Regions from separate parts of the Paenibacillus sp. NPDC058177 genome, predicted to be linked through region 3. Evidence: riboswitches for the same ligand, from Rfam matches in the RefSeq annotation. Region 3 holds a riboswitch; each other region holds the start of a gene.
The links. A riboswitch is a leader RNA that binds a small molecule or an ion and turns the genes downstream of it on or off. The one in region 3 is predicted to bind thiamine pyrophosphate.

Region 1 (7,890 bases), on a different contig from region 3:
CCGTTTCTCCAGAATCCCTCTGGCCCTCACCTCTAACGCCAGCGTATAATCCACCTCTGATTTTTAAATAGAGCCATTTAAATTAAGGCTTTCCATGCAAAAAGAGCGCGGAATACTCCGCCCTCCTTCATGCCAACTGTAAATGTAACGTACGCTGATCTCGTCCTATTCCAAATCCTCATCTGGAAAAGTTAGCTCATCGTACAGCTCTGAAATATCTTCCCATTCTTCATCGTCGACGATGCTTTCCAATTCAGGAAGCCCGTCAGGCGAGACTACAATCCGAAGAATATCATATTCTCCGTTCTTGCCGGAACCCTCCAGCACCGCGTAACCGCGGCCACCGACTTCAAACTCCGCAATAATATCGTAAACGGAAGATTTGCCTTGCTCATCTTCCAGTTCTACAGTCTCTCCGTACGCATCTTTAAGACGGGAAGTCCATACCGCTTGATCAGCGGACAACTCAGTCATTCTCTGCTCCCCCGTCCAGCTCGTCGACCAGGGTATTGAACGTCTCTTCGACGATCGCCCACTCCTCGTCATTCTCGATCATGAACAGTTGCAGATCATCGCCGTCTTCCTCATAACGGAAGGCGTACACTTCGTCGGACTCTTCGTCTTCGGAATCCAGCGGAACTACCATCATGTACTTGGCATCCGAACCGTCAACCTCAAACTTCATGATGACCTCGAATTCCTCTTCATTACCTTCCTCATCGGGAATATAGATAATTTCCGGTTCTTCTTCTTGGCCAATATGTTCGTTTGTCATATGCGCACCCCTCACCTTTTACTGTTAGCATCCAAAAAATTTTGCAAAATCAGGGCTGCGGCCATTTTGTCCACAATCCCTTTGCGCTTCTTTCGGCTGACGTCCCCTTCAATCAGCACCCGCTCGGCGGATACCGTCGTCAGACGCTCATCCCAAAGGTGTACGGGCATTTCCAATTGTTCCCGAAGCTTGTCAGCGAACTCTATGCAGATTTCACCACGGGGACCTACGGTGCCGTTCATGTTCTTCGGCAGCCCAACCACGATTTCTCCGATCTCATGCTCCTTGACGAGTTCGCGGATGCGTTCGAACTCTTTACCGTCTCCGCGCCGCTCAATGGTCTCCAGAGATTGTGCCGTCCAGCCGAAAATATCACTCGCGGCGACGCCGATTCTACGGTCGCCATAATCCAAACCCAGCTTCTTCATTTGGCGTTATCCACCTGATGATTGGCTAGATAGAACCGCACCAGTTCCTCAATCAGCTCATCACGTTCTTTTCTCCGGACCAAACTTCTAGCATTGTTGTGACGGGGAATATAGGCCGGATCTCCGGAAAGAAGATATCCTACGATCTGATTGATCGGATGATACTCCTTCTCTACAAGCGCATTGTATACCGCAAGCAGAATTTCCTCGGGAGAAGCTTCCTTCTCATCGCCCTTCACATTGAATTTAACTGTTTTGTCCATGGAGTCCATATGTGACACCTTCCTTCTGCAAATCACCTGTAGCAGGCGGCTTCGCAAACTCGCTGCTGTACAGCTTACTTGCTGCCCTCATCATAACATATTCATGCCCCAACAAGAAAATCCTGCCTGGATATAACGCTTTTTTTTGGCATTTCATCTACAAAAAACGTGAAATTTTTGGTCTTTGAGCTATTGCCAAAACCACTTTTCGCCTAAATCAGATGGCCCGGCCACGAAGCAGCGGTACTGAGAGGAAAGACTCAGTACCGCTGTCTGTCTTCGCAAATGCAATTTGGGCTTCGGGCCTTTGGACCGGGTTCGCTCTCTAGCTTATCCCAGCGCTGCTACCAATTCTTCAGCCTTGGCCAAAGCCTCGCCCAGCTTCGAAGCATCCTTACCGCCGGCTTGCGCCATATCCGGACGTCCTCCGCCGCCGCCGCCGCATACTGCAGCCACTTCTTTCACCAGCTTACCGGCATGATAGCCGCGCTTCACCAGCTCTTGAGGTACGGCTACGACAAAGTTTACTTTATCGTCCATGGCTGCGCCCAGAACAAGCACTGCGTCAGGCAGCTTGCTCTTCAGCTCGTCGGCTGTGGAACGCAGGGCATCCATGCTGCCTGCTTGCACAGATACAGCCAGTAGTTGCGTTCCGCTGCCAACCGTCTTCACGCTGCCAGTCAGCTCCGCTGCAAACGTAGCACTCAGCTTGGATTGCAGCGACTCGTTCTCACGCGACAGCTCGCGTACTTGACCATGCAGAGCTTCAATCCGCTTCGGCACATCGTTCAGGGAAGACTTCAGCAGTCCAGCGGATTGCTTGAGCAGATCCAGCTGGCTCTCAGTGAACTGGTATGCATAGCGTCCAGTTACAGCCTCAATCCGGCGTACACCGGAGCCGATGCCGCTCTCGCTAAGCAGCTTGAAGATTCCAATCTGCGAAGTATTGCTAACGTGGCAGCCACCACACAGCTCCAAGCTGTAGTCGCCAACCTGAACCACGCGGACGATATTACCATATTTTTCACCGAACAATGCCATAGCTCCCATTGCCTTGGCTTCGTCAATCGGCTTGTTCTCAATCACTACATCCAGACCGCGCCAGATTTGCTCATTCACACGGTGCTCAATTTCACTGAGCTCTTCCGGCGTAATAGCACCGAAGTGTGAGAAGTCAAAGCGCAGACGTCCACCTTCTACCAAAGATCCTGCCTGATTAACATGTCCGCCCAGCACTTCCTTGAGCGCTTTGTGCAGCAAGTGAGTCGCGGTATGGTTCTTCACGATGTCCTCACGCTCGGCGCGGTTTACCTCGGCACGAACGGTATCTCCTACGCGCAGTTCACCAGCTTCTACTGTTACCAGGTGTACATGCTGACCATGTGGCGCCTTGAACAATCCCTTGACTTTCGCGGTTACGGAACCGCCGCTCAGCACACCCGTGTCGCTTACCTGACCGCCACTTTCCGCATAAAACGGAGTAGTGTCAAGAATAACCTGAGCTTCTGTGCCTTCGCCAGCGAGGTCTGCCAACTCGTTATCGACAACGATCGCAACAATTTTGGATTCAGTTACCGAGTCATTATAACCAACAAATTCGCTTTTAACCGTCAGTTCAGAAAGGGCTCCGCCTTGAATTTTCATGCTGCCGCCATCTTGGCGTGCAGCTCTTGCACGGTCACGTTGCTCCTGCATCGCTGCATCAAAGCCCTCGCGGTCCACCGTCAAGCCCTGCTCAGCAGCGAAATCTTCTGTCAGGTCGAACGGGAAGCCGTAAGTATCATACAACTTGAACGCGTCTTTACCGGCAATAACACCAGCGCCGCTCTCTTTGGCTTTGCTGCTGATTTCGCTCAGGATAGCCAGACCGTCGGATAGCGTCTCGTGGAAACGTTCCTCTTCTGTACGGATGATCTTCGCAATATATTCGCGGTTCTCCACAACGGACGGGTAGTACACGCCCATAATTTCGCCTACTGTTTCAGTCAGCTCATGCAGGAATGGACGATCCAGACCCAGGGTCTTTCCGTAACGGACTGCGCGGCGGAGCAAACGACGAATAATGTAGCCACGACCTTCATTAGAAGGAAGTACGCCGTCGCCCACAGCGAAAGTAACTGTACGCACATGGTCAGCGATGACTTTAAGTGCAATGTCCTGCTCCAAGCTATCCTTATAAGTTACACCAGCAAGTTGTGCTGTCTTCTGGATAATCGGCTGGAACAAGTCAGTGTCGAAGTTGGAATCTACATCTTGCAGGATCGAAGCAAAACGTTCCAGACCTGCACCTGTATCAATATTTTTGTTAGGAAGCGGTGTATAGCTGCCGTCTTTATTATGGTTGAACTGGGAGAATACCAGGTTCCAGACTTCCAGCCAACGCTCATTTTCCCCGCCTGGATACATTTCAGGGTCACTCAGGTCATTGCCGTAAGCTTCGCCGCGGTCATAGAAAATTTCCGAGCAAGGACCGCATGGGCCTTCGCCGATATCCCAGAAGTTCTCGTCACCCAGCTTAATGATGCGTTCAGCAGGTAAGCCTACTTTTTCATTCCACAGTTTGAAAGCTTCTTCGTCCTCGGCATATACAGTTACGGAGATGCGGTTTGGATCAAAGCCGATCCACTCTTTACCCGTCAGGAATTCCCAAGCCCAGGTAATCGCTTCTTCCTTGAAATAGTCGCCGATGGAGAAGTTACCCAGCATCTCGAAGAACGTATGGTGACGACGCGTCTTACCGACGTTCTCGATATCGTTGGTACGGATACACTTCTGGGAGTTCGTCAGACGCGGATTCTCCGGAATCTCACGGCCGTCAAAGTACGCCTTCAGCGGCGCCATCCCGGCATTGATCCATAGCAGCGATGGATCGTTGTGAGGTACGAGCGAAGCGCTCGGCTCGATTTTGTGGCTTTTACTTTCGAAAAATTGCAGCCATTTGGAACGGATTTCACTTGCTTTCATGATATACAGCCCCCGTCTTATGCTTAATTTTGAGATCACGGTTATTCGGAAAAACAAATGGAAAACAAAAAAACGCCCCTGAAAATTCAGGGACGATTAGATCGCGGTACCACCCTGGTTATCGCCTTATCCCGTTGTAGCAGGAGAATTGCAGACGATCGCCTTGTCGCGGCTGTTAACGGGAACCCCCGGCGGACTTGTACCCGCACTCCGAAATTAGCTTTCCACCGGCCTGTCTCCAGGGTTCTCACAGCCATTACGACAATCTTCGTAAAGGAACCCGTTCTCTGTGCAAGCCATCTTCCGGTGTACTCCATTTCATCAACGTTTTACACATTTGCTTTTTAACATTTCAAGTATATCCACAGCCCCGATTCCTGTCAATCTAACCCGCACATATTCCGCATCTTGTCACCGAGATTCTAATTTACACATTATTCACAATTAATATTTGCTCAATATGGATGTTAATACATCTCCATCAATGTTACCTCCGTTTAAAACAAGCGCAATGCCAATTCCCAATTGTAACTCCCTGAATAATCGTGTATAGTGACATTAACAATCTCATACGAACCGACACTAGGGGAGCCGCGAGGCTGAGACGAATGTAACATTCGGACCCTTTGAACCTGATCTGGTTAATACCAGCGTAGGGAAGTGCGCGTTAAGAGTCCGGTCTTGCCTATTTTGTGGCTTGTTTTCCGTTGTCATGCTTAGCCGTCTTCCGATCAGGAAGGCGGCTTTTTTGTGCTCTATTCGATGGAGATTAACACCAATACACAATCGGGAGAGATTCCTTTTATGAAAAAACGACTTCCCGCCGTTAGCGGCCCTGAACTGCATCTGATCTCCCCGGAAGGAATACCGCTCGCCGATTGGCTGCGACTTTCTCTAGCCGTTCTCCCCTACGTTGACTATTTCCACCTGCGGAATAGACAGCTTACCGCCAAAGCGCTACTCGAAGCCGTAAATCAAATGCAGCAAGCAGGCATTCCTCTTGAATCCATCGTCATCAACGACCGGCTGGATGTCGCACTTGCAACAGGCGCTGGCAATGTACAGCTAGCAGGACATAGCCTGCCTGTAGCTGCGGCGCGGCCGTTAGTCTCAGAGATGCGCATCGGGTGCTCCATCCATTCACCAGAAGAAGCAGTCGACGCGGCAAGTGAAGGAGCAGATTACTGCCTTTTCGGCCATGTCTATGAATCTACTAGTAAGCCTGATTTCCCCCCCCGTGGGCTGGACATCCTCGAAGTAACTGCAGCCAGGTGCCCTGTTCCGGTCATTGCCATCGGAGGAATTCATCCGGGCAATGCCGGAGCAGTCATCAGGCACGGTGCAGAAGGAATTGCCATACTATCAGGAATTAGCAGTGCAGCAGATCCAGCGGCACAAGCAGAAGCTTACCGCGCAGCCATTCAGACTGCATGGCTTGAGAGGAGGTGAAAATATGCAGGTCCAACTTAACGGAAAAACGACTCGCCTAAGCGAGCATTGCATTACTATTGCCGATGTTTTGGCAGAATCGCCCTGGAGCGGACGGCGAATTCTTGTGGAAATTAACGGTGAAGTCGTGCCGAGAGAAGCTTATGGCCGTACCTCACTCTCTGAAGGTGACCAGATAGAGTTTGTACATTTTGTAGGAGGAGGCTGAGAGAATGGCTTTGACTGCGGAAGAACAAGAGCGGTACAGCCGTCAGGTACGTTTTCATGGCATAGGTTCGGAAGGTCAGGACAGATTGGCCCGCTCCAGTGTGCTTGTTCTGGGTGCAGGCGCACTGGGGTCTGCCATTGCCGAGACGCTGGTCCGTGCCGGGGTAGGCCGAATACGAATCGTCGACCGGGATTATGTGGAATGGAGCAATTTGCAGCGCCAGAATTTGTACAGTGAAGCCGATGCGGAGCAGAGACTACCTAAAGCAATCGCAGCCGCACAAAGATTACGAAGCGTGAACTCGTCTGTGACCGTGGAAGGGATAGTAGCCGATGCTGCCGCCGAAGAGATTGGGGAGTATACAGTCGGAGTCGATTTGATTCTCGACGCTTCCGACAATTTTGAAATCAGAATGATTATTAACGATATCTCGGCCAAAGCAGGCATCCCTTGGATTTACGGCGCTTGCACAGGAAGCAGCGGTATTTCTATGACAATCCTCCCCGGAGAGAGCGCCTGCCTCCACTGCCTGATTGACGAGCTTCATGCGGAAGGTGATACCTGCGACACAGTAGGCATTATTCAACCAGCTGTTCAGATGACTGCCGCTTACCAAACGACCGAGGCGTTAAAATGGCTCGCCGGACAGAAGGATTCTCTGCGCGGCACGCTGGTTTCCTTTGATCTGTGGGAGAATCGGCATGTCTCGGTCGCTACGGAGCAGCTTAAACGTGCCGACTGTCCGAGCTGCGGCGAGAAAGCGGTCTATCCCTTCCTGTCTGCGACCAATCTGTCCAAGACCGCTGTATTATGCGGCAGAGATACCGTACAGATCCGGCCGGCCCGGGCGGTTCTCCTGAATCTGGAACTATGGGAAGAGCTGCTGGCAGTACACGGTGAAGTTAGGAGAAATCCATACATGCTTTCGTTGGAACTGGAAAAGCACCGGATTGCATTGTTCCCGGATGGCCGGGTACTCATTCACGGCACGTCGGATACCGCCGTGGCCCGTACGCTCTATCATCGATATTTTGGCTAAAAAATAACTTGGCTTTAAGAGAGGAGTTCTACGTATGAACGACATCTTTCAGATTGGCGGCAAAGCACTGACCAGCCGTTTGTTCATTGGTACCGGCAAGTATAACCGCAACACACTAATTCCCGAGGTGATTGCAGCATCAGGCGCTGAAGTCATTACTGTCGCGTTAAGAAGAGTCAATCCCGAGTGGGGTGAGGAAAATATTTTGCAGCATATCCCTGGCAGTATGACACTACTTCCCAACACCTCCGGTGCCCGGAGTGCAGAAGAAGCCATTCGCATCGCCCGGCTCGCCAAAGCGGCTGACATGGGCAACTGGATCAAGCTTGAGGTCATTAAGGATCAGCGCTATTTGCTGCCCGACAATATAGAGACCATCCGCGCGACAGAAGTATTGGCCGCAGAAGGGTTTGTCGTGCTCCCATACATGACCCCCGATCTCGGCGCTGCTCTGCGGTTGCGGGATGCCGGGGCGGCGGCAGTTATGCCGCTTGGATCGCCCATCGGCAGCAACCGGGGTCTGCGGACCAAAGAGCTCGTCGGTATCATGATTGAGGAAGTAGATCTGCCTGTCATCGTGGATGCAGGGATCGGCCGCCCTTCAGAAGCAGCGGAAGCCATGGAAATGGGCGCCGCCGCTGTGCTGCTGAATACGGCCATCGCCACTGCACGTGATCCGCTAGGTATGGCGGCTGCCTTCCGGAATGCGGTAACAGCAGGCCGACTCGCTTATCTGTCAGGGCTGGGTCCGGTACAGCAGGAAG
Region 2 (7,890 bases), on a different contig from region 3:
GAAGCGGAGGATATCGCTGACCGGATTCTGCTCTTCAATCGGGGAAGCCTGGCGGCAGACGGCAGTCCGGATGAGATCAAGGCGAGAATCGTGAAGCGTTCGCTGTCTTTTTTAGAGCCGGCTGATGGACTGGATCTTCAGCAGCAGTTGCTGGCTCTGCCTTCCATAGACGGCTGTTACTATAAGGACGGACGAATTTTCGTGACTACAGAAGACACGGATGAGGCTTTGCGGGATATTTTTACGGCGGGTCTGCCGGTGAAGGATGTACGTATTGATCAGGGACGGCTGGATGAAGCCTTTGAACAGCTTACAATGAACCAAGAGGGGGCAGTTTAACGATGAGAAGCCTAACGATGCAGTGCAAAGCAGAAATGCTGCGGATTGTGCGCAACCCCTACTATGTATTCTGGTCGCTGCTCATGCCGATCATGTTCTATTTTATTTTCACTAGAGTCGTGAACACGGGCGATAGCGATCCAACCTGGGCAGCACATTATCTCATGTCGATGGCGGCCTTTAGTGTGATGGGATCAGCGATCATGACGCTGGGGATTCGTCTCGTGCAGGAGCGTTCACAGGGCTGGACGACCTTTATCCGCATTACTCCGCTGCCAGGATATGTGTACTTTTTGGGCAAAATGTTCGGTCAAACGATGATGCACCTCTTCTCGATCATCTGCATTTTTGCGGCAGGCTATCTCATTAACGGGGTCTCGCTGTCTGCCGCTCAGTGGTTGCTCTGTGGATTGTGGCTACTGGTAGGCTCCCTGCCGTTCCTCGCGATGGGGACGCTGGTGGGTTCGATGAAACGGGTCGATACGGCCAGTGGTGTCAGCAACGCCGTCTATATGGCCCTTGCTATAACCGGTGGCATGTGGATGCCGCTGGAAATCTTGCCGCGTCTGATGCAGAAGATCGGAGTCTGGTTGCCTTCCTACAACTATGGAAACGGCGCCTGGCAGATTGTGCAGGGCTCGCATCCGGAATGGAGTAATATCCTGATTCTGCTCGGTTATCTCGCTGTATTTATGTTACTATCGGTGTATATTCGCAAACAACAGGAAGCGGTGTAAAAGACAATGAGGCAGTGGCAGTTCCGGTTATTTCCTAAAAAGTTAGGCATCTTCCCATTCATTTGGGTGGTTTATATGATCCTGCCGATTTTGAATATGCAAGAATATACCGGAATCAAGCTGGCGGTGGGCTATGCCATGGTGGGCTTGTTCGCTGTAACTTATCGCCAGCTGTATTGGGCTCAAGGCCGGGCATTTACTTTGTGGCTGGCCTTGCAAATGCTGCTGATTTTACTGCTTTGTCTATTTTACAGTCCCCAAAACGTGTATCTAGGTTTCTTCACAGCCAATTTTGTCAGCTGGTATAGTGATAATCGGAAATTCAATATCATCTATTCCATCTTCGTGGTACAGGAGTTATTCCTTGTGGGTTGGGGACTTAAGACGATAGAAGGTACGGAGTTATTGTTTCTACTTCCATTCATTATAATCATGCTGATTTCGCCTTTTGGGATACGTTCTATGTTCCGCCGCCGACATCTGGAGCGGGAACTGGACGAGGCCAACGAGGTCATTAAAGAACTGGTTAAACGTGAAGAACGCATGCGTATCGCCCGCGACTTGCATGATACGCTGGGTCATACGCTCTCACTGATTACCCTGAAGAGCCAGTTAGTTGAAAAACTCGTGTCCAAGGATACGGACCGCGCAGAGGCCGAAGCGCGGGAGATCCAGCGCACTTCCCGTGCCGCGCTGCGGCAGGTGCGTGAACTGGTCTCCGAGATGCGGGCTATCACGGTGGCCGAGGAGTTAACTGAGGCCGGGGAGATGCTGCGGACGGCGGAGATTGCCCTGGAGATTGAGGGGGATATTTCCCTTGGGGAAGTATCCGATCTCAATCAGAATATACTCAGCCTCTGTATCAAAGAGGCTGTCACCAACATTGTGCGGCACAGCGGGGCCAATAAATGTGTTATCAGTATTGTGAAGAGTGAGGGACAAGTGAGAATCATGATCCGGGACAACGGGCATGGATTGCACGGTCAGGGTATCGCAGATGCTGGATTCAGAGAGGGCAATGGCCTGAAGGGAATGAATGAACGCCTGTCCCTAATTGATGGCTCGTTGACCATTAATGCCGACGGAAGCAAGGGTACAGTGCTGACTGTAATGATTCCCTTAGTGGTCAAAGAACGAAAGGACGGGGAGACTGCATGATAAGAATCATAATCGCGGAGGATCAGCGCCTGCTGCGCGGCGCCATGGCTTCCCTGCTGGACCTGGAGGACGATATTGAGGTGGTCGGAGAGGCGGGGGACGGCGCGGAGGCGCTGGCCCAGATCGAGAAGCTTCAGCCGGATGTCTGTCTAATGGATATTGAAATGCCGCGAATGAGCGGGTTGGAAGTTGCTGAATTATTGAAGAAGAAGGGCTCCCGAACCCGAGTAATAATCCTGACAACCTTTGCCCGGCCGGGTTATTTTGAACGGGGTGTGAAGGCGGATATACAAGGCTACCTGCTCAAGGACGAGCCTGTTGAGAAGATCGCGGGTGCCATCCGCCAAGTCATGCTGGGGCATAAGGAAGTATCCCCGGAGTTGGTCTTTGGAAGCTTGCGGGAGGAGAATCCGCTGACCTCCAGAGAGCGTGAGATTCTGAAGCTGGCCGGGGGAGGTCAGACGGCAGGCGAGATCGCGGCTACATTGCATCTTTCTTATGGCACAGTCCGCAATTATATTTCCGAGATTCTGAACAAGCTTGAAGTGAAGAGTAGAATTGAAGCGGTAAGAATTGCTGAGGAGAAGGGCTGGATTTAGTGTTAGGATTATTCCTATTAAAAATAAGTCGCTTCTAATAAATAAAGTTTTCATCTTTGATTCCAGTGTGAGTTAACATATTTCTTAGCCGATAAATCTGTTTGAGATCATTCTTCAAATGATCTTCAAAGTTTTGGATTTGTGCAGAGATGTTAGATGTAATGTGTTGTGTTCTGACTTATTAGCGAATCAGGAGCTATATGAGAAGGATCGCAGTGTAATTAGCGGCATTTTCGTATCTTAAATCCTCTGCAGCTAGGGGTTAGTGGAGATTAAGTGCAATATTGTACCTTAAATATTCCAGAATAGACCATATAGTATGGTTTTTGGAAAAATAAGATGCAATAATGCCCTTATGTCCCTCATTTGTCTTTATTAAAGGAAAATAAGGTACAAAAATGCTGTTAATTGAGGGGAGATCCCTCTTTTTTACTGTTAAGAGGACTGGCGAAGGGGGCTACACCGCTTCTAGTGGTTGAAATCTGTCGAGAGAGAGTCTATGATCCAGTGCTAGCTGTCCTATCGAAAGAGAACTTTGCGGGAGCGTGCAACGGACTGGTTCAGGTACAATAGATGGGTAATTAACGAGTCTTCTGGTCTCTCTATCCTAAAATAAACCCAGTTTCGCCTTTGTGTGCGGAACTGGGTTTATTTTATACTCGACTCTTGGCCTGCTCCTCACGCATCCACTGCGAGAGCTGACGCTTCAGCGCGAGGAATTCTGGCGTATCCGCAATCTCCTCGCGGCGCGGGCGTGGGAACGGCACATCTACCGTGTGCAGAACCTGGCCAGGACGACCGGAGAAAACGTAGATACGATTCGAGAGGAGCAGCGCCTCTTCAATGTTGTGGGTGATGAACAACACGGAGCGGCGGTTCTCCTCCCATAGCTCCAGCAGCCAGCGCTGCATTTCACTGCGGGTCAGGGCATCCAGCGCACTGAATGGCTCATCCAGGAGCATCAGCTCCTGCGGTGCAAGCAGCGCCCGGAGAAATGCCGCGCGCTGCTGCATACCGCCCGATAACATATGCGGGTATGCCCGCTCAAAGCCGGCGAGGCCGACCTTGGCCAGCCACTGACGTGCTTCTTCGCGGCTGCCGCCGCGGGCAGCGCCTTTGATCTCTTGGGACAGGAGGACATTGTCCTCGATGGTCCGCCAGGGAAAGAGCGCAGGCTGCTGCGGCATATAGCTGATTTCCCCGCGCTGGCCGGTAACGATTTTCCCATTCATGCTGACTGTTCCACTGTCCGGCTGCTCCAGGCCGCCGATGATATGGAACAGCGTGCTTTTGCCGCAGCCGGAAGGGCCGAGAATGGTCACGAATTCTTGTTGATCCACCTTTAGTGAGACATTGTTTAATACAGGAGTAGAGTTACGGCGCTGGGTGAAGGTCTTGGACACGGCGCTGATTTCCAGCGCAGGCGGCAATCCGTGCAGTCCGGCAGCGCTAGTTCTAATCTCGTTTTTCACCAGCTCATGCGGTGGTGTATGTGTGAGTTGAGACATTTCGGGAATCCCTCCTTTCTAAGGGTTGCGGCGCGGCTTCCAGCGCACCAGCCATTTTTCCAGTAAGGCGATAATAGCGAAGAGCACCAAACTCAGCAAGACAACAATGACGATGGCAACGAACATCCGGTCGGTACGGTAGGCTGATTTTTGCAATTGCATATAATACCCGATCCCCTTGTCGGCGCCGATCCATTCGGCAACCACGGCCCCCATGACAGCATAGGTGGCTGAGATTTTAACCCCGGAGAAGATCGCGGGCAGAGAATGAGGCAGCTCCAGCTTGGTGAAAATCTGCCACTTGCTCGCCCCCGCCATTTTCATATAATTCAGCATCACCCGGTCGCTCTGTGCCAGCCCGCCCATGGCGGCCACGGCGACAGGGAAGAAGCAGACCAGCGTAATCAGCACCATCTTGGGTAGCAGTCCGAAGCCGAACCAGATGACAAGCAAGGGACCTAGGGCGATGGAAGGCACGTTCTGGCTCAGAATCAGCAGCGGGTAAAAAGCACGCTTCGCCCAAGGCATCAGGTGCAGCAGCAGCGCTACCACAAGCCCCACACCAGTACCGATGGGAAAGCCGATCAGCGTCAGCTTCAGCGTAGCCAGCGTATGGTCCCAGATGCCAGCTGGATTACCTGCAAATTCATGACCGATATCTCGGGGACTGGGCAGAATCCATTTTTCAATATCAAAAAAGGATACCGCTAGCTGCCATACCGCTAAAAAGAAGACGACCGCCACAATGGGCGGCCATATCTGCTTCCAGGACGATCTCACGGGCGATATTTCTCCGTCAGTTTGTCCATGCTGATTCCGTTCGGATTGTGGGCGATTTTGATCTGGGAGATCACGCTCGGGCTGCCGGCTTGGACCAGTGCTTCATGCATCTCGCGCACGACTTCTAGCAGGTCGTTCAGTTCGCCTTCCATTGTCGTTTCGAGCGGATTCACCTGATGCTTCACACCGGACTTCTGAATGACCTCGATCGCTTTATCGACATAAGGGATGGAATCCTCATTGTTAGGGGTTTTAGGGATAACTTGAATGCTTAGCAGTGTGTTCGCCATGGTTGATTCATCCTTTCGATTATCAGTAATGTTTGAATTATTGTGCAGGCAGGAAATCATTCGTAAACGCCTTGGTGGTATCTACTGGTTTCTCAAGCAGCTTAAGGCCATACATCCAGTCGGCATAGTTCTTCCAGACCTCAGCCTTTTGTTCGCCCCAGCGCGGCGCATCATCCTGATATTTTGGACTGAGCCATTTCTGACTGGCCATCACAAGTTTCGGATCGAGATCAGGGACGGCTTTGATCAGAATGTTCGCGGCATCCTCTGGATGCTCGATGGCGTATTTGTAGCCTTTAGAGGTCGCTTTAACGAAGGCTTTGACGATCTCGGGATGCTCGGTGATCTCTTTCTCGCTGGTGGTCAGCACAGGTGTATAATAATCGAGCTGTGGAGCGTAGTCCTTTACATAGAGCATGTCGATGGGTTCCCCGCGCAGTTCAGCTTCAATACCGGTCCAGGCATAGAAAATCCAGGCGAAATCAATATCCCGCTTCACAGCTGTAAAAAAGTCGGCTTCGCCCATATTGATGATCTTTACCTTTTTGACATCGGCACCTTCCGGGTCCATGATAGCTTTGAGTGCTGCTTCTTCGACTGGAGAACCCCAACCTCCATATGTTTTTCCTTCAAAATCCTTCGGAGAGGTAATCCCCTTGCTCTTCGGGGCCGCAAAACCAGACGTATTATGCTGAATGATCGCGGCAAGCGAGACCAGCGGTACGCCTTGCAGACGGGCCAAAGTCAGGCCTTCCTGATATCCGATACCAAAAGCGGCTTCACCAGAAGTAACCATCGTGTCCGCACCAGCTGCTCCGGGCTGCACAATCTCAACATCCAGTCCCTCTTCTTTGTAATACCCAAGATCTCTTGCAACATACACCCCCGTGTGGTTCGTGTTCGGTGTCCAGTCGAGCGCGATCTTGACTTTGGTCAGTTCTTGCGGCGTGCCTGACTCCCCGGCAGAGGCTCCGGTGTTTGTCTTGCCGGCTTCCTTGTTGCCTTCGGCAGAGTTATTGCTGCCGCATCCGGCAATGGCGATAACGAGCAGACAGGTCAGGCCCAGTATAAGCAGTTTCTTGACTCCCATTTTCTTCTCTCTCTCCTTTTGGTACCGTTCCTCCGCAGTGACTGCGTCAAATCCGGCGAATTCCCCGTCTTCACACCGTCACCCGCCACCTAAAATACAGGCAGCGCGATTCAATTCCCCATGAATTGTGTTAATCGGAAATATACCATAAAAAAAGCGTCCCGAAGATGAACGGGACGCGGCTTTGCGCAAGGATGGCATTGGCTCTAAAGCAGCCATGCTCAATTATGGTTCCTACGCTGGCATTATCCAGATCAGGTATAAGGGTCAGTATCTTGAGGGATACACTCTCAGCCGGCCAATTCCAGCCCCCCTGGTGCTATGAAGTTAACGGGTGATGCTTCTTGCTTACGGTGTAATTATAGACTCCCGTCTTTTCGTTGTCCAGCAGCTTTGTTGTTCATTTTGAAGTTGGAGGCAGGAAAGAGGGTTATCATAAACTATTTAAGGGGTGGGATTATCATGAAAAATAACCAACATTTAATTGACGAAGAGACGGTAGCTAGCATCAAGGCACTGGATGAAGATGGCGAAGGATTGTTCGCCGGACTGATTGGGATGTTCAAGACCGATACGCCGCCGAGATTGGAGGCGCTTCGGCTAGCCTTGGACAGTAGCGATTCTGCGAGCATCGCCGGAATTGCCCATAGCCTGAAGTCAGGCAGCCTCAGTATTGGCGCGGGGTACTTTGCTTCTCTGTGTGCAAGTATTGAGCAACAGGCCCGGCGGGGGGATCTAACCTCCTCACGGTCGCTAGATTCCCTGCTGGTCTCTGTTTTTACGGATACGTGTCGTGCGTTGGAGCAGCAAATGGAGTAGTAACGAAGGCTAATTCTGATATTTGAATTTTTTCCGGCGGCGGCTCCGGATGCTGTTCCAAATCTCCCGCACAGTCAGGATAATGCTGATGACAATGCCACTGAAGGTCAGCATTAACGCGAAATACTGGAATAAGGAATATTGCAGCATTTTCCCCCATTGAATACTTCCTTCCAGGTCGTCGATCACCTGATTCATTCCGTATATACCGCTTACCACAGTGAAGACAGTCAGAATCATCAGCAGCATATCCCGTCGTTTCGACTGGAACTTCACTTGGTACTGAAACAGATCATTTAGTGTCTGCTTCACCTCGTCGAATAGCGCATCATTGCCATAAACTTTGCGGAGCTGGAAGAAAATCTCCCGGCCCTGCGACTGTGAGATCAGCTCCAGAAAATAAAATTTGGCCGAGAATTTATTGATGTAAAAGATCAGATCCTCAATATCGTCATCATCCCGATTGATGCGGAGCCGGGAGTGCATATTCGCGAGCTTCAGCAGGACGATCTTATGAAACATGCTAAGTAGCAGGCCGTAATAATATTCGCCATACATTTGATTGGCAAG
Region 3 (7,890 bases):
AGTGGATCAATCTGAACAAGGAGGGCGGAGACCGCTTGAAGCAGGTCTCTACCTTTGTATCCAAATCGAGATCGCTCCAGCGCTACTTTAGCGAGCATTTTGGCAAGGATCATCCGGCTGCGGGGAATGGATTTTGGCAGCAGGGTGATAGTGCAGTAGCCATTTTGCAGACTGAGAAGGGTGTGCTGATTGAATTACGTGTGGATTGGACCTCGGTAAGGCCGCACAATAAGACGCATTATTTACTCCAAGGTACGGAAGGTGCCTTTATTACAGGCCGGCATCAGCAGGAAGATGATTTGATCTGGTTCAAGAACCGTTCGCCTCAGCATGTAGAGGACGGGTCGGAGATGTGGGAACCCCTGCAGAACTACCAGCCTCAGTACGATCACCCAACGTGGAAACAATGGGGAGCATTCGCAGCAGGGACGAAGCATGGCGGGGGTGATTTTCTAGTATTGGAGGAATTTATTTCGGCCATCCAGGAGGACCGTGAGCCTTCAGTCGATGTGTATGATGCGGTTACTTGGAGTTCGATCTTTTCCCTATCCATGGAGTCGGTGAAAGCGGGCGGACTAGCCATTCCTTTTCCTGATTTTAAGGCGAAGAGGGGGGAGTAACGATGGGACAAGGACTGTCGAAGCTTATTATGCAGAAGAAGACGCTAGACGATTTACCACCATTTCTATGTCCAACGGGCTTTCGAATGATGCACTATCAGCATGGAGATGAACGCAACTGGGAGGACCTCATCCGTCATTCTTTTACAAGAGATGTGAAGTTTGCGGATAAAATTGGCGATGTAGTCCCGCTCTACTCCGATCGCTTATTATTTCTCTGTAAGGGAGACCAGCCTGTCGCTACTGCCACTGCCTGGGAGACAGCAAGTCACAGCTGGTATTTGCATATGGTGGGTGTGCTGCCCGAGTATTCCGGGAGAGGCTTGGGATTTGCGGCAAGCCTTGCCGCCCTGCATAAGATGCGGGAAGAGGGCGGGGGAACTGCCTATTTGGAGACAGATGATTTCAGGTTGCCAGCTATTCAAATTTATCGAAAATTGGGCTTCACACCAGTCCATATGGATGAGAGTCACCCTGGAAGATGGGAACGAATTCTCCAGCAGCTTGGTCCCTCTGTTTAACTGTAAGAAAAGCCTCCCTTCAGGGAGGCTTTTCTTCTTATGAGGATGAACGTTAAGCGTTACGCGTCTTCTCTACACGTTGTCCCCATAGCGTAACTAACAACCCCACCAGCGTCACCAAAGCGGCCACCCAGGTCAAGGATTGAAGTCCCAGTGGACTGTCCAGTACGATACCTCCGAGCCAAGCGCCGCCTGCACCACCAAGATTAAAAGCGCCGATATTGAGTGCGGAGGCCAGGTTGGGTGCAGCACTGGCTTTATCGAGAACACGGATCTGGAACCCGGGTACCGTACCAAAGGCGGCGAATCCCCAGATGAAGATCGTGATCACTGTAGCGATTTTGTTGTGGCTTGTGAAAGTGAACAGGGTCATCACAACAGCAAGAAGGATCAGCATCCCGATCAGGGACGGCATCAGCTTCCAATCTGCTAATGTTCCACCTGTTATATTCCCAAGGGTTAAGCCAGCACCGAACAGGAGCAGCAGAATCGTCACGGTGCTTTCCTGGAAGCCGGCAATTTCCGTCAGGAAGGGGGAAATGTAAGTGAAAATAACAAACACTCCTCCGAATCCCAGAACCGTCATCAGCAGGGTGAGTAGAACCTGAGGATTACGCAGAACACGTATTTCTTTTCGAAAACTGGGTGTCTCCTGACTCTTCAGCTTCGGAACGAATATGGCTAAGGTGATCAACGAGAACAGACCCAGCAGAGACACGACCCCGAATGTCGAACGCCAGCCATGACTTTGTCCGATCCAGGTCCCTAATGGAACGCCGAGGATGTTCGCTAGAGTGACGCCGATGAACATCATAGCGATCGCAGTAGCTTTTTTATCCGGACTGACGATACTGGCGGCGACGATAGAACCGATCCCGAATACCGTGCCATGAACGACAGCAGACAGAATACGTGCAATCATCAGAACTGTATAATCGCTGGCGACCATGCTGATCAAGTTGGCACCTACGAATAGGGCCATTAGCGCCAGGAGTAGCGTTTTCCTGGGTAGCCGGACTGTTAATGCGGTCAGTAACGGCCCGCCTATGGCCACCCCTAATGCATAGCCTGACACTAGCAGCCCTGCTTTGCTGATAGAGATATGGAGATCATTGGCTACGTCAGACAGAAGCCCCATAATAACAAATTCAGTTGTACCGATAGCAAACGCACTGATCATCAAGATATAGATGGCTATGGGATAAGATGTTTTGGCATTGTTAGTCGTAGTTGCTTGCATATGCTGTACTCCCCTCTTGCTGTTGATTATAAGAACGTATTTGATTATGCTTGAATGGTAGAGTTCTGAGAAGTACGCACTTTATTTCGCGTTAGTTTCTTTGAAGTAAGTGTAAGTGAAGGAGGTAATGCCTAATGAGACCTACTGAATGTGATTATGCTGCGAACGTAACGCTTGGAATCATTGAGGGCAAATGGAAGCTATTGCTTCTCTGTCATCTGCGCAATGGCACCAAACGATTCAGTGAGTTTGCTCATCTGATACCCGGGATCACACAGAAAGTGCTGACCTATCAGTTAAGAGAGTTAGAGGCACACGGACTGATCAAGCGTGAGGTGTATCCGGTCATTCCGCCCAAAGTGGAATATTCATTAACCGAATACGGTGAAAGTTTAGTCCCGTTGATGGATTTGATGAATCTGTGGGGAGAGAATCACAGGGAACGAAATAAGCCAACCGAGCGGATATGTTAATGATAGATAGAAGAATAGGCAGGAGGGCTCTGGAGTCGGGAGAATGACTTTCGGGGCCTTTTTTGGGAGCTAATGATAGAGGTGACTGATGATTGAGACAATTGTAGACAGTATGGGAGTCAGCGGGGAAGGTGCCGCTATTCAGAGGATTCAAACGGCGCATCGCCTGAAGCTGATTCAATTCTGGGAGATCCCGCAGGGTGCCAAGGTGCTTGAAATTGGCTGCGGCCAAGGCGATACGACTGCGGCATTAGCATATACCGTTGGCGCTTCTGGGCGTGTTCAAGGGATTGATATTGCTTCTCCCGATTATGGCTCACCGGTCACCTTGGGCGAGGCTTGCAGCAGGCTCATGGCGTCTGAGCTTGGGAGACAGATCCAGATCCAATTTGAGACAGATATTCTGTCACCGGAGGTGGATTTTTCGGAAGGAGCCTTTGATTATATTGTGTTTGCCCATTGTGCATGGTATTTCCAATCCGCTGAGCAATTAAGGAAGACTCTGTCCAAAATCAGACCATGGGGCAAAAAGCTATGTCTGGCCGAATGGGATATTCGTGTATCCATTCCTGAACAGCTCGCCCATTACAACGCGGTCATGATTCAGGCCCAGTGTGAAGCCTTCAAGCAGAGCAGTCTGTCCAATGTGAGAACGCTGTTCTCTCCGCTGGACCTGAAAGAGATCGCCCGATCCGCCGGCTGGCACGTTGAACAGGAGACTTCGGTGTATTCCCCTGACCTGCAGGATGGAGAGTGGGAAGTGGCTATGACCTTGGAGATGTACCCTGAGGAGATTGCAGCTATCACAGAGATTCCCGGAAAGTTCAAGGAACTGATGCTGTCGCAAATCGGGCAGTTGAAGGAACGGGCTGAAATGGGAAAAGTTAAACCGTTGTCTGTATTTACTTTTACGGCAGGAGGAACCTCATGACTCAATTCCATTACATCGGCTCACCGGTGGAGCTGCCGCTCGGCGAGAGGGGAAGCGTACTGTCTTCCAAAACGCGCAGCGAAATGCTAGCCTCCCCGGAATACCAAGCGAAGCGCGAGGAGCTTAAGCAACAGGGGATGGTTCCACTGGAGGATATTTTTGACCTGTCCCATATTCGGGATGAGGACTGTCTCGTATATGATACGGAAGAAGATGCCGGGGGGATATATATTGAAGCGCTGGGCTACTGGAATGAGGAAATCCGTAAGCATTTTCAGAGCCCCTATGTATACAAAATCTCTCCAAATTGGGGTGGATTCATGGTTCTTCCAGCAGATCAGGAGACTCGCCCAGATTCAGAGAACGCCTCACTTAAATGCTGCCGGGAATTGTTCAAGCTGATGCAGGATTTTGGCGTACCTGGTTCTGTATTCGAGCTGTACAGCTGCTGGGCGGACGAGGAGGGTGACCCGCGCAATAAGAAGTATGACCGTGTAATTGATCTCTCCACATTTAGCCTGGAGCAGGGATTTGACTTGCTGGAAAAAGAATATATTGTGTTGAATCTTCCTACGTAGATACAGGAGGGATGCAGGTGGAGCGGTTATTGGGTATTCCCGGCGCGAGCGCATGGATGAAGATAGAGCCTGTCCTCAAGGGCTGGTCTAATGATAAAAAGTATTATATCGAGGACACCGGCGGCCGCAAGCTTCTGCTGCGGGTGTCGGACGGGAAGAATCATGCACAGAAGCAAGCGGAGTATGAAATGATTCAGATGGTCAATAAGCTCGATTTTCCAATGTCGCGGGCAGTAGATTTCGGCGCATGGGGCGAAGGAGCGGAGCGCAGTACATATATGCTTTTGACTTGGGTGGAGGGCCAGCCGCTGGAGGACTGTCTGCTCTCTTTGGCAGAAGAAGAACAGTATGCACTGGGGATTGAAGCCGGGAGAATACTCAAGCACATTCATACGATTCCGAACAATTGTGACCTGGCAGATTGGGAAAGTCGAATGCAGGCCAAGATATTACAGCGAGTGCAGGAGTATGAGAAGGACTGCCCCTTCCGGGTTGCAGGTGATGAGGTGGCGATTGCTTTTGTCAGGGAGCATATCGGGGCGATTTCTCAAGTGGAAAAAGTGTATCAGCACGGCGACTTCCATATCGGAAATCATATTTACACAAGTGAGGGCAGGATTGGCGTCATCGACTTCAATCGCTGGGATAACGGCGATTATGCTGAAGAATTTTACAAACTGCAAGCATTCGACCGGGAGCGTAGTATTGCTTTTACACGCGGGAAGCTGGATGGTTATTTCGGTGGACCTCCCCCTGAGGATTTCTGGATCAGACACGCATTGTATGTGGCCTATACTTCGCTCTATTCAATCCAATGGGCGATTCCGTTCGGAACGGCTGATATTGAGGGGATGCAGGCGCGCTGCCGGATGGCGTTCGAGGACTATGATCACTTTCAAAGATTGGTCCCGCATTGGTATGCGGAAGGAAGAGCCCGGGGACGGTAAGACGGGATAATTATTTGTTTGTCCAAAAGATTGATATTGGGGACAGCGGTACGGTAGAATTGGTACAGATTGATTATAGAAGGGAATTGTGACTTTTGAACAACGAAGAAGTGCAGCAAGAGCTGCCGGAAAATTACGAGCAGTTAAAGAAGGAAGCGGGTCGTTCCGCGGATTGGAAAGCCCGCCTGGCGGCAGTGGAGGAACTTAGTCGTACACCGCATAAGCAGGTTATTGATATTTTGAAGCGTTTGGTGGAGAGCGATCCTGTATATACCGTACAAGAGGCGGCTTACCGTGCGCTGGTGGCTTTTGGTGAAGAGGTTCAGGAACCGTCCAAGAACAAACCTGAACTGTTTAAGGGCGTATCCAAGATTCTCTTGAGAATCAAGAAGAGCCTGCCGAAAGATCATTCCTATGAGGACTTCAAAGAGAAGCTCAAGAAGATGAGAATTGATGTCTATGACGCTTACGAAGGTGAAAAAGGCGCCGAGTTTGACCAATGGCTGGAGAGCAAATGGCAATCGGCTAAATAGTTTTATGCAGGAACTAGCCCTCTCTTACAGGAGAGGGTTTTTGGCGTTATCCATCCTCTGGTTGGTTATCCGCTCTTAACACAAAACATCCACCTTATGGCTGCAGCGGGTGTTGACGAATTCCAATTATACCGTTAACTTATATATTAACTAAATAAGACAACCACTAGGGGAGCCTGAATAGGCTGAGACGGGAAAATTGCATTCCCGGACCCTTGAACCTGATCTGGATCATACCAGCGTAGGAAAGTGGAGACGGGACTTTTTTTCTGTATAGCTATGTCTATTTTTCTGGCTGTTCATGGATAAAGCCGCTCCACGTGGAGCGGCTTTTTTGGCGCTTGTCTTATTTATATCCCATAGTACAGGAGGATTCATAAGATGGCACATGAACACGAGCAGGACAAGAAACGAGAGTATGATAAGGTGGACCTGTCAGCTTTTCCGGGTAGTCGCAAGGTGTATGTAGAAGGGCAACACCCTGATATCCGGGTACCCATGCGGGAGATTGAGCTCAGCCGCACCGAGGGTATTGCCGGCGAAATGGAGAATGTTCCTGTACGTGTCTATGATACTAGCGGACCCTATACAGACAGCGAGATTAAAACCGACATTCGTCAGGGGCTGCCACCTCACCGTAAGTCCTGGATTGAGCAGCGTGGGGATGCTGAAGGATATCAGGGACGGATGCTTAAACCAGAAGATAACGGACATGCGAGGGGAAAATCGGCCGTGGAGGCGTTCCCGGGATTGGAGCGGCGTCCGCTTCGGGCAAAAGCTGACCGGAATGTTACGCAACTGCACTACGCGCGAAAAGGTATCATCACTTCTGAGATGGAGTATATAGCTATTAGGGAAAATGTTAGTCCTGAATTCGTTAGGGATGAGGTAGCGAGCGGACGCGCCATTATTCCAGCTAATATTAATCACCCGGAAAGTGAGCCGATGATTATCGGGCGCAACTTCCTTGTGAAGATCAACGCGAATATCGGGAACTCTGCCGTATCCTCTTCCATCGAGGAAGAAGTGGAGAAAATGAGGTGGGCCACCCGCTGGGGTGCTGACAACATTATGGATCTCTCTACCGGCAAAAATATTCATCATACCCGGGAATGGATTATCCGCAATTCTCCAGTGCCGATCGGTACTGTGCCGATCTATCAGGCTTTGGAAAAGGTGAATGGAAAAGCAGAGGATCTGACGTGGGAAGTTTACCGTGATACGCTGATTGAGCAGGCGGAACAGGGTGTGGATTATTTTACAATTCATGCTGGGGTGCTGCTTCGTTACATCCCCCTGACAGCCGGACGAATGACGGGTATTGTCTCCCGTGGCGGGTCGATTATGGCGGCCTGGTGTCTGGCCCATCATCAAGAGAACTTCCTTTACACGCATTTCGAGGAGATTTGTGAAATTATGAAGGCCTATGATGTCGCCTTCTCTCTGGGAGACGGGCTGCGGCCGGGATCTATCGCTGATGCCAATGACGAGGCCCAGTTCGCGGAGCTGGAGACGCTGGGTGAACTGACGACATTGGCTTGGAATCATGATGTTCAGGTCATGGTGGAGGGTCCGGGCCATGTGCCGATGCATCTGATCAAGGAGAATATGGACAAGCAGCTTGAGCATTGTCATGGAGCGCCTTTTTATACGCTGGGTCCCTTAACCACGGACATTGCACCGGGCTATGACCATATTACTTCCGCTATCGGGGCAGCCATGATCGGCTGGTTCGGGACGGCGATGTTATGCTATGTCACGCCCAAGGAGCATTTGGGACTGCCGAACAAGAACGACGTGCGGGAAGGTGTGATTGCTTACAAAATTGCTGCCCACGCCGCTGATCTGGCCAAAGGCCATCCAGGTGCCCAAGAGCGGGATAACGCGCTGTCCAAAGCACGCTTTGAGTTCCGTTGGCGGGATCAGTTCCATCTGTCGCTCGATCCTGAGAGGGCACTGGAGTATCATGATGAGACGCTGCCAGCGGAAGGCGCCAAGACGGCCCATTTCTGCTCCATGTGCGGCCCGAAATTCTGCAGTATGCGTA
Region 4 (7,890 bases), on a different contig from region 3:
GGCGACATTGCCGCGCAGCGCCGTCAGGGAGATTGCACCGACTAGCTTCTGGACGATCTCCGTCCGGTAAGACGTAGCCCCGGCGCCGACCGGGTCAAGCACTACAGGCGTACCATGGACATTAGCGGACTGTCCTGCCAGAATCATCGACCTGATAACCTGTTCGTTCAGCGTGCCGATATTCAGTACAACAGAGGCGGCCATTTGGGCCACATCGGCAACTTCTTCTTGGGAGTCCGCCATGAACGGGGATGCGCCGAGAGCCAACAGTCCATTGGCCGTGAAATTGGTTACGACAATATTAGTGATATTGTGAATCAGCGGATTCTGCTCCCTTACCTTGGACAAATAAGTCATTGGATTGCCTCCCGGGAATATTGGATTTGTAACGCGGTACTAAATAATCTACCTATTGTTCATCTGGCCTTACAGATTGATAAATGCTTCTTCCGGCGCTGTTTCAGCTGTCAGCAGACCGTTTTCCTTTAGCCATTGTTGAACCTTGTTCCACGAAGCCGGGTCCTGATAACCAAACGCCTCTTTCCCCGAATCCATTAATGGAAGCAGAACTTCCAGACTTTTTTTCTCGATATCTTTGTCGAGCGGGGAGGTCTGATCTTCATGTTTGAATAGAAGGGAGAGGGCTTCCTCCGGATGTTCCTTGACGAACTTTTGACCTTTGGCGGCAGCGGTCAGGAATTTTTTGAAATAAGCCTGAGAATTCTGCATTCCTTGTTGGCTGGCTACCAGTACAAGCTCATAATAATCCGGAACTCCATAATCCGTTGGGTTAAGGGAGGTCACTGGATGCCCCTCTTTTTCCAGAATCAGCTGCTCATGATTGATAAAACCTCCAATGATAGCATCGGTCTGCCCTGTGGAGAGGGCCGGAACGAGGTTGAAGCCAATATCCACGAGCTTTAAGGATTCTGGATCACCACCGCTGCTACGGACCATCGTCTTCACCATAGCTTCATAGAGCGGGATAGAGGAATAGCCTACGGTTTTGCCGTTCAGATCAGCAGGTGTCTTCACAGCGGAATCGGCTGGAACCATCAGATGATTCAAGGGATGTCTTACAATTGCCGCGATGGAGAGGACGGGAATCCGTTCCCCGCGCGCCATCAGCACCTGTGGCTGGTAACTCAGCGCGAGATCAATCTTGCCCGCAGCTACGAGTTTTAGCGCATCATTGCTGTCAGCAGGCATTTGAATCTCCACATCAAGCCCCTCTTCGGCAAAATACCCGTTCTCCTGAGCGGCGTAAAGGAAGGAATGAACTGCATTCGGATACCAGTCCAGCATCAGCGTAAGCTTATGCGGCTTGCCGGACGCTTCTCCGGTTTGGCTTCCTGAGCTTCCAGACTTTGCTGCTTCGCCGCAACCACTCGCAAGCAACACTGTCATTGCAAGCAATAGCAGCGGAACAATTTTTTTGAGTCTGTGATGTCTTGTAATCATTTGTGAAATCCTCTTTTCTTGAAAATAATCTTTTCGATCATAGCGATAATCAGAAATAAGCCAACGCCCATCGCGGACAGCAGGACCACTGCGGCAAACATTTCTTTGCTTTGCAAATTCCCTGCCATCCTGCGGCTAAAATATCCAAGTCCCTTGCTGCCGCCTAGCCATTCGCCAATCGTTGCCCCGATCACGCAGTAGACCATCGACAGCTTGAGGCCGGAGAAGTAAGAGGGCAGAGCCAGCGGAATCCGTGTCTTGAGCAGGATTTGGCGGGTGCTGGCGCCCATGGTGCGGAGCAGGTCCTCATAAGCGTGATTCTTCTGCTGTAACCCATCATAAGCGCCAACCACCACTGGGAAAAAAGCGGTCAGGAATACGACAGCCACCTTACTCCATAGCGTGTATCCGAACCACATAATAAAGACAGGAGAAAGCGCGATGAGCGGAATAGTCTGGCTGATGATAATGAAGGGATAGAGTGCCTTTTCCAGCGGACGCCACGTGTGCATGCCAAGTCCCAGCAAGGTGCCGCAGGTAACTGACAAGACGTAGCCAAGCAGTACTTCTTGCAACGTAGCGGGTAAATGCAGCCCGAACAATATTTTCCTGTTCTCAACCAGAGCGGCCCCTATCGACAGAGGACCTGGGAGAATGAAAGGTGGAAGGACTCCTATCCGCGCCAGCATCTCCCATAGACCGAGAATAAACAGCAGCAGAACAAGGAAAGGTCCGTAATTCTGCAAGTTTTTTCTAAACAGCCGGGTTATCATACAATTTGCGCTCCAGTTCAGCCCGCAGCTCTATAAACCGCGGTTCATAATTCATTTTGCTATGCCGGGGCCTAGGGAGATCCACGAGTATTTCCTCTACACTTCCTCCAGCGCGTCCAGGTAAGAGATAGATGCGGTCACTAAGCAGCACAGCCTCCTCCAGATCATGCGTAATGAAGAGAATTGTCTTGTCCAGCTCATCCAAAATCTCCAGCAACCAGCTATGCATTTCCCGTTTGGTCATGTGATCGAGTGCCCCAAAAGGTTCGTCTAGCAGCAACAGGTCGCCCCCCGTAATGAGCGTTCGGAGAAAAGCTACCCGCTGCCGCATTCCGCCTGATAGTTCATCGGGGAACGAGTTTTCAATACCGGCCAGACCTAAACGCTCCAGCAATTCAATTACCTGACTAGTAACCTCGGCTTTGCTACGGCTCCGCTTGATTTCCCAAGGAAGCAGGCAATTCTCCAGAACCGTCCTCCAGGGTAGCAGCAGATCCTGCTGAGGCATATAAGCGACCTGACCCAACCGCTTGGCGGTCGCCGAAACACCGTGAAGACGCAGATCCCCGCTGCTTGGCTCAAGCAATCCGGCAATAATTTTGAAAAGCGTGCTTTTTCCGCATCCGCTGGTTCCAACAACAGAAACGAACTCACCTTGGTGAACCGCTAAGGATATATCTGACAGTACCGGTGCATCTGCGGATTTGGCATAGGCGTAGGATAAATTGTGTACAGAGATGATTTCCGTAATCCGCGTAACCTCCTTAGCACGATAAAAAGACCCCTTCATCTCCCGGCGGAAATAAAGGGGCCTAAAATTTAAGTTTGCAAAAAGAAGTGCCATGCAATACCCGAATTTCAGTTCCACTTCCCTCCGCTGGTATGATCCAGATCAGGTTCCAAGGGTCCGAAGCTTACCGCTTTCGTCTCAGCCAATTCAGGCTCCCCTAGTGAAAAAATACTTTTATCGCTATCAAGTTTCATAATTCGGTTATAAATATACCATATTTTATAGTATTGTAAATAGCAGGGCATATTAAATTCATTTAACTAGGGTGATCTCATTGGAACTAGACAAAGCAATCTGTAGCAGTATCGGGAATTATGAACATGCGCTGACTAAGGGGAAGAAATATAAAATATTAGATGAAAAAGAAGAAATGATCAGAATCGTCGGAGACCACGGTAGGAGAGTTTGGATCAATAAGTATTACTTTTATTTTAATGACGAAGAAGTGCTTATATTGACTGACTGGAAATTCGATGATGATGTTGAAACATTGGAGTTCATTGAAATTACATTAACATTTAATGATCGGGTAAAACGTTGGTGCATCATTACGACACCTGATAAATTAAAGCAGCATTTTGCTAGACTAGCAGCACCAGAATTACCAGGGATTCATATAGGACACATGATAATAGTGCAAAGGATAGATGTTGATACTGTGAATGGATTTTTGCGACAAATGGACAACCAAGACGAATTACTTAAAGCATCATTACCACTAGGTGAAGGATCAGAAGACGAAGATATTTCCGGCTCTCTTTAAACTGTTAGTCGTGTCTGATAACAACGCTGTAATGAAAGGAGCGTCAAGATGAAAGAAAGGACTGCGAAGTCAACTTTAAAAGTATTTTTGTTTATCTCGATAGTGTTTATCATAACTTCATCGATACAGTTGTTGCTAAATATTGTGCAAGAGAGCCCAGCTTGGGTGTTAACTTTAGTGTCACTACCCATACCAATGTTTGTGTTTCTTGCGGTTGTGATAATCTTAGATTTAGCGAAGCAGGACTTTATGATATTAAAAGGTCGATTGACCACTGTAAATGGTAATAAAGTTGTTTTAAAAATATCAAATGGTAGGGTAAAAAAGTTTAATATAACTAGCAAACAAATGAGAGAACTTGAGAAGGATAAAGATATTGAAATAACGTACTATAAGAGAACAAAAACAGTAATAAATGTAACAAATGTTTAGAGGGAATAAGAGGTGTTTGACCTTCAAAAGGAGTAATAAAGTGCAAAGAGCATCTGAAGCGGAAAAGTTAAATATCCTTGATTTATTCGGAAGATTGGATGTTGAAGAGTACAAAAATTCTGGTTCTATTTTTAGATATATAGGATTATTAGATGTACACGCTAAGCGCCTATCTGAAGAGGAAGCAGCATCGATATTAAGCTCGGAGCTTATTAGCAGGAATGAAAATAAATTTGAAAATTACTTTCGGCGATGTGTACAAAGCATCCCAGGCCGGATATTTGTTAAGAAATGTCCAATTATTGGAGGACGGGATAGCCATGAGAACATTTTCAAAATAGAAGAAAGTGATGAATTGATGGATATTATAAAACAGATAGCTCGAGAAGAATGCTTTTATAATATCTATTTTGTTGAAGCGATGACAGTAGTCGTTGGAAACTTTGATTTATCATGGCCGATCTATAGTTTTTCAGAAGACTACAGAACATTTAATCAAATAGCAAGAGAGGTAAACTTATACATAAGAAATAATTAGAGCAGCAAGAAGGACTAATAACCCTAGAAAAGCTGAGCAAACTGGAAATAATGATCGTACGTCGACAAAAAAAGATGCTTGTATAAGCAATATTCTTGATGTTTTAAGATGAATACCCGGTGATACTGTAATAAACCTCCAGCTTCGCGCACATGCGCGGAACCGGAGGTTTTTTCAGCATTAGCGCTTCTGATTCAGCAGTTGCGGCTTCGCAGAACTTCAGGAGATTAAAAAAGCTGCTTACATAGAACGCATTAAAGTAACACACAAAGCTCAGAAATTATTACCGATGTGCAATTAACGGCATTTTTGTACCCTAAATCTTCCTCAGCTATAGGGTCTGCGGTAATTAAGGGCAATTTTGTATGTTAATTCTTCCACAATACGCCGTTAAGTGTGCTTTTTTTAAAAATAAGGTACAAAAATGCTCTTATGTCCCTAATTTACCTTTATTCAAGAAAAATAAGGTACAAAAATGCTGTTAGTTGAGGAGGCAGATCCATTTTTCTTTGTTAAGAAGTATGGTGCAGAGAATAGGAGAGTTGCGACCTAAACTAAGCCTTAATTTCACTAGAATAACGCCTGATCCCCAGTTTGAATCTTAATTTCACTTCATAGATCACCTTTTTTTTCTGACAAGCCCGTCAATGAACAAGGTGAGTATCCCCTGAGTAATATCCTCTTTGGTAGATTGGTGTGCCTTCTGCTGATAGAGATAAAGATCGGGGCTCAGCACGGACAGGAGCGCAGTCACGGTAAAATGCGGGTTAATATCTACGATTTCACCATTCTCGGCAGCTTGCGATAGCAATTCTGTGAAAATAACATTTACCCGCCGGAAAAAAGGGTGCTCGAATTGGGTGAGCTGCTTCTTGCCCACAAACTCAGATTTGATCAGGTGCAGTAGCTCCGCATGCTGATCAATGAAATCGACCACCTGCTCGATGCTGTTCTGAAGACGCTGAAGTGCCGGAACGTCTGCGTCAGAGCTCTGTGCTTCCCGCTCCAGTTCGGTCAAGAAACGACCCGTGCTGTCCCGCAGAAGGGCCGAGCAAATCTCACCTTTGTCAGTAAAACGGCGGTAAAGGGAGCCTTGGCCGATGCCGGCCTGCTTGGCAATGCTGTACATGCTGACATTTTCCAGGCCTGACGCTTTGAAAAGCTCTCGGGCTGCATTCAATATGCGTTCATGATAAGGATCAATTGTTTGTAGGTTTGCAGGGTCTATTGGGGCAAGCGAAGCTTTCTCTGTTTTTTTCATACGGGGCTCCTTTTGGTTGCAGCGTATATTTCTTGAAAAATAAAAGTAGGGAATTGACAATGCGGACAATTGTCCGTAGACTAATTAATGCCAATACGGACAATTGTCCGTTCACTAATTATAATTTAGTTCCATTTCAAAGGTCAATGATTCCTGAGATGGCGATAGAGGAGGAAGAGAGAATGGAACATACGGTACAACCGGATCGTGAATTTCGCATATCTGGGATCCTGATCCCTTTGATTGCGATTATTGCCGGGGTATTCATGGTAGCGCTAGACTCCACGGCTATGAACGTTGCATTACCCACACTTTTGAAGGACTTCGATACAAATCTGACTACACTGCAATGGGTAGTTACCGGCTATATGCTGGCGCAGGCTTCAGTCATCCCGCTGTCTGGCTGGCTTTCCGACCGCTTCGGGGCTAAGAGAGTGTTCTTAAGTGCTGTTGTTTTGTTTACTATAGGGTCCATTCTGTGCGCGCTGCCCAATAGTGCGGAGTGGCTGATTACCTTTCGGGTCATTCAGGGACTTGGGGGAGGTAGCGTAATTCCGATAGCCATGGCGTACGTTTACCGACTTAGCCCACCTGGCAAGGTTGGCGTTGTGATGGGTCTTATGGGCATTCCTGTTCTGTTTGCCCCGGCAATTGGCCCTGTACTGTCTGGCTGGCTTGTTGAATTCCATTCCTGGCGTTGGATTTTTCTAATCAATATACCGATTGGCATCATCTGCTTGTTGATCGGCATGCGAAAGTTACCCAAAGTGGAGCGAACTCAGGTCCCGGGGATGGATAAGTTGGGTATGATTCTTGGGCCGCTGGCTTTTGCCGCATTAACTTACGGAGTTAGCCAGGGAGCTGAGAGCTGGACGTCCAGCAAAACGCTATTCGGTCTGGGTCTTGGTGCCGTTGCCCTGATCCTGTTTGTTATCGTGGAATTAAGAGCACAAACACCGCTATTAGAACTGCGTGTGATGGGTTCCATAGACTTCAGTTTAGGCATCATCGTCCAGTGGATCGGGCAGTTCGGGCTGTACGGCGCGTTGTTCCTGATGCCGCAATTCTTGCAGCAGGCCCGTGGTTTCGGTGCTTTTGATACCGGCTTGACGATGCTACCACAGGCCATTGCTTCAGGATTGGTGATGCCGATTGCCGGGATGTTGTTCGATAAAATCGGAGTACGTTGGCTCATCGTTGGCGGTCTCGGTTTGATCTCCGGCGCGCTGTATCAGTACTCCCACGTGGATTTGACCATAACATCACGGGATGTAATCTTGCCGCTGCTGATGTGTGGTGCAGGTATGGGGCTGATGATCATGCCGATGAATACGCATCTCCTTAATAAAGCGCCACGCCATCTGGTGAACCGGGTGACTTCGTTGACCAATTCCATGCAGCAGGTGATCAATTCCCTGGCGATCTCGACACTTGTGACGATTCTGACCTCCAGAACAGCAACGCATGCACTTGAAATGAAGGAGGCGGCAGCTGCCGCGGGAGTCAGTTCTTCAGCAACTTCGCCGGAAGCGGTGAAGCTGGCAACACAGAATCTACTCGTAAAAGGCTTTGACGACACCTTCCATATTATGATGTTCGTCGCCATTGGTGGCGCAGTACTGGGTCTTCTGCTCCGCAGAGGCAGCAAAAAGGCGGAGGAAGCGCCGCATACCGAGATGATGCACGGCTAAAGGATCGAGGGAGGAGAAGCTCAAAATGACTATCGCATTATGGATTGTCCAGATTTTATTAGCACTTGTCTTTTTTTGGGCTGGTGGCCTGAAATTGTTTCAAGAGAACAAGGCAATGGAAATGATGGTCTGGGCTAGAGAGGCTTCAAGAAGCTTTTTAATATTTGTTGGAGTGGCTGAA

Region 1: linked by a shared signal. The riboswitch ahead of ACFVU8_RS15020 (thiamine phosphate synthase) and the one ahead of thiC (phosphomethylpyrimidine synthase ThiC) in region 3 are both predicted to bind thiamine pyrophosphate.
Region 2: linked by a shared signal. The riboswitch ahead of ACFVU8_RS24690 (ABC transporter substrate-binding protein) and the one ahead of thiC (phosphomethylpyrimidine synthase ThiC) in region 3 are both predicted to bind thiamine pyrophosphate.
Region 4: linked by a shared signal. The riboswitch ahead of ACFVU8_RS07905 (ABC transporter ATP-binding protein) and the one ahead of thiC (phosphomethylpyrimidine synthase ThiC) in region 3 are both predicted to bind thiamine pyrophosphate.

Annotation. Positions count from the first base shown of each region.
Region 1 is NZ_JBHVVB010000003.1:206,701-214,590, forward strand. It holds gene ACFVU8_RS14995 (DUF1292 domain-containing protein) at 166-474, opposite strand; gene ACFVU8_RS15000 (DUF1292 domain-containing protein) at 467-775, opposite strand; gene ruvX (Holliday junction resolvase RuvX) at 787-1,203, opposite strand; gene ACFVU8_RS15010 (IreB family regulatory phosphoprotein) at 1,200-1,475, opposite strand; gene alaS (alanine--tRNA ligase) at 1,797-4,430, opposite strand; TPP riboswitch at 5,005-5,106, shown strand; gene ACFVU8_RS15020 (thiamine phosphate synthase) at 5,235-5,879, shown strand; gene thiS (sulfur carrier protein ThiS) at 5,884-6,087, shown strand; gene ACFVU8_RS15030 (ThiF family adenylyltransferase) at 6,092-7,126, shown strand; gene ACFVU8_RS15035 (thiazole synthase) at 7,161-7,890, shown strand, end outside.
Region 2 is NZ_JBHVVB010000007.1:251,955-259,844, reverse strand. It holds gene ACFVU8_RS24725 (ABC transporter ATP-binding protein) at 1-339, shown strand, start outside; gene ACFVU8_RS24720 (ABC transporter permease) at 342-1,076, shown strand; gene ACFVU8_RS24715 (sensor histidine kinase) at 1,083-2,234, shown strand; gene ACFVU8_RS24710 (response regulator transcription factor) at 2,231-2,833, shown strand; gene ACFVU8_RS24705 (ABC transporter ATP-binding protein) at 3,487-4,341, opposite strand; gene ACFVU8_RS24700 (ABC transporter permease) at 4,360-5,121, opposite strand; gene ACFVU8_RS24695 (MTH1187 family thiamine-binding protein) at 5,118-5,411, opposite strand; gene ACFVU8_RS24690 (ABC transporter substrate-binding protein) at 5,449-6,501, opposite strand; TPP riboswitch at 6,715-6,826, opposite strand; gene ACFVU8_RS24685 (Hpt domain-containing protein) at 6,964-7,320, shown strand; gene ACFVU8_RS24680 (hypothetical protein) at 7,330-7,890, opposite strand, start outside.
Region 3 is NZ_JBHVVB010000010.1:193,306-201,195, forward strand. It holds gene ACFVU8_RS27860 (Gfo/Idh/MocA family protein) at 1-620, shown strand, start outside; gene ACFVU8_RS27865 (GNAT family N-acetyltransferase) at 623-1,141, shown strand; gene ACFVU8_RS27870 (MFS transporter) at 1,194-2,381, opposite strand; gene ACFVU8_RS27875 (winged helix-turn-helix transcriptional regulator) at 2,516-2,854, shown strand; gene ACFVU8_RS27880 (class I SAM-dependent methyltransferase) at 2,943-3,785, shown strand; gene ACFVU8_RS27885 (hypothetical protein) at 3,782-4,363, shown strand; gene ACFVU8_RS27890 (aminoglycoside phosphotransferase family protein) at 4,381-5,310, shown strand; gene ACFVU8_RS27895 (HEAT repeat domain-containing protein) at 5,406-5,843, shown strand; TPP riboswitch at 6,002-6,108, shown strand; gene thiC (phosphomethylpyrimidine synthase ThiC) at 6,225-7,890, shown strand, end outside.
Region 4 is NZ_JBHVVB010000001.1:1,654,258-1,662,147, reverse strand. It holds gene thiM (hydroxyethylthiazole kinase) at 1-357, opposite strand, end outside; gene ACFVU8_RS07915 (ABC transporter substrate-binding protein) at 427-1,461, opposite strand; gene ACFVU8_RS07910 (ABC transporter permease) at 1,458-2,234, opposite strand; gene ACFVU8_RS07905 (ABC transporter ATP-binding protein) at 2,215-3,024, opposite strand; TPP riboswitch at 3,087-3,193, opposite strand; gene ACFVU8_RS07900 (hypothetical protein) at 3,299-3,787, shown strand; gene ACFVU8_RS07895 (hypothetical protein) at 3,836-4,219, shown strand; gene ACFVU8_RS07890 (hypothetical protein) at 4,260-4,757, shown strand; gene ACFVU8_RS07885 (TetR/AcrR family transcriptional regulator) at 5,377-6,018, opposite strand; gene ACFVU8_RS07880 (DHA2 family efflux MFS transporter permease subunit) at 6,201-7,709, shown strand; gene ACFVU8_RS07875 (DoxX family protein) at 7,735-7,890, shown strand, end outside.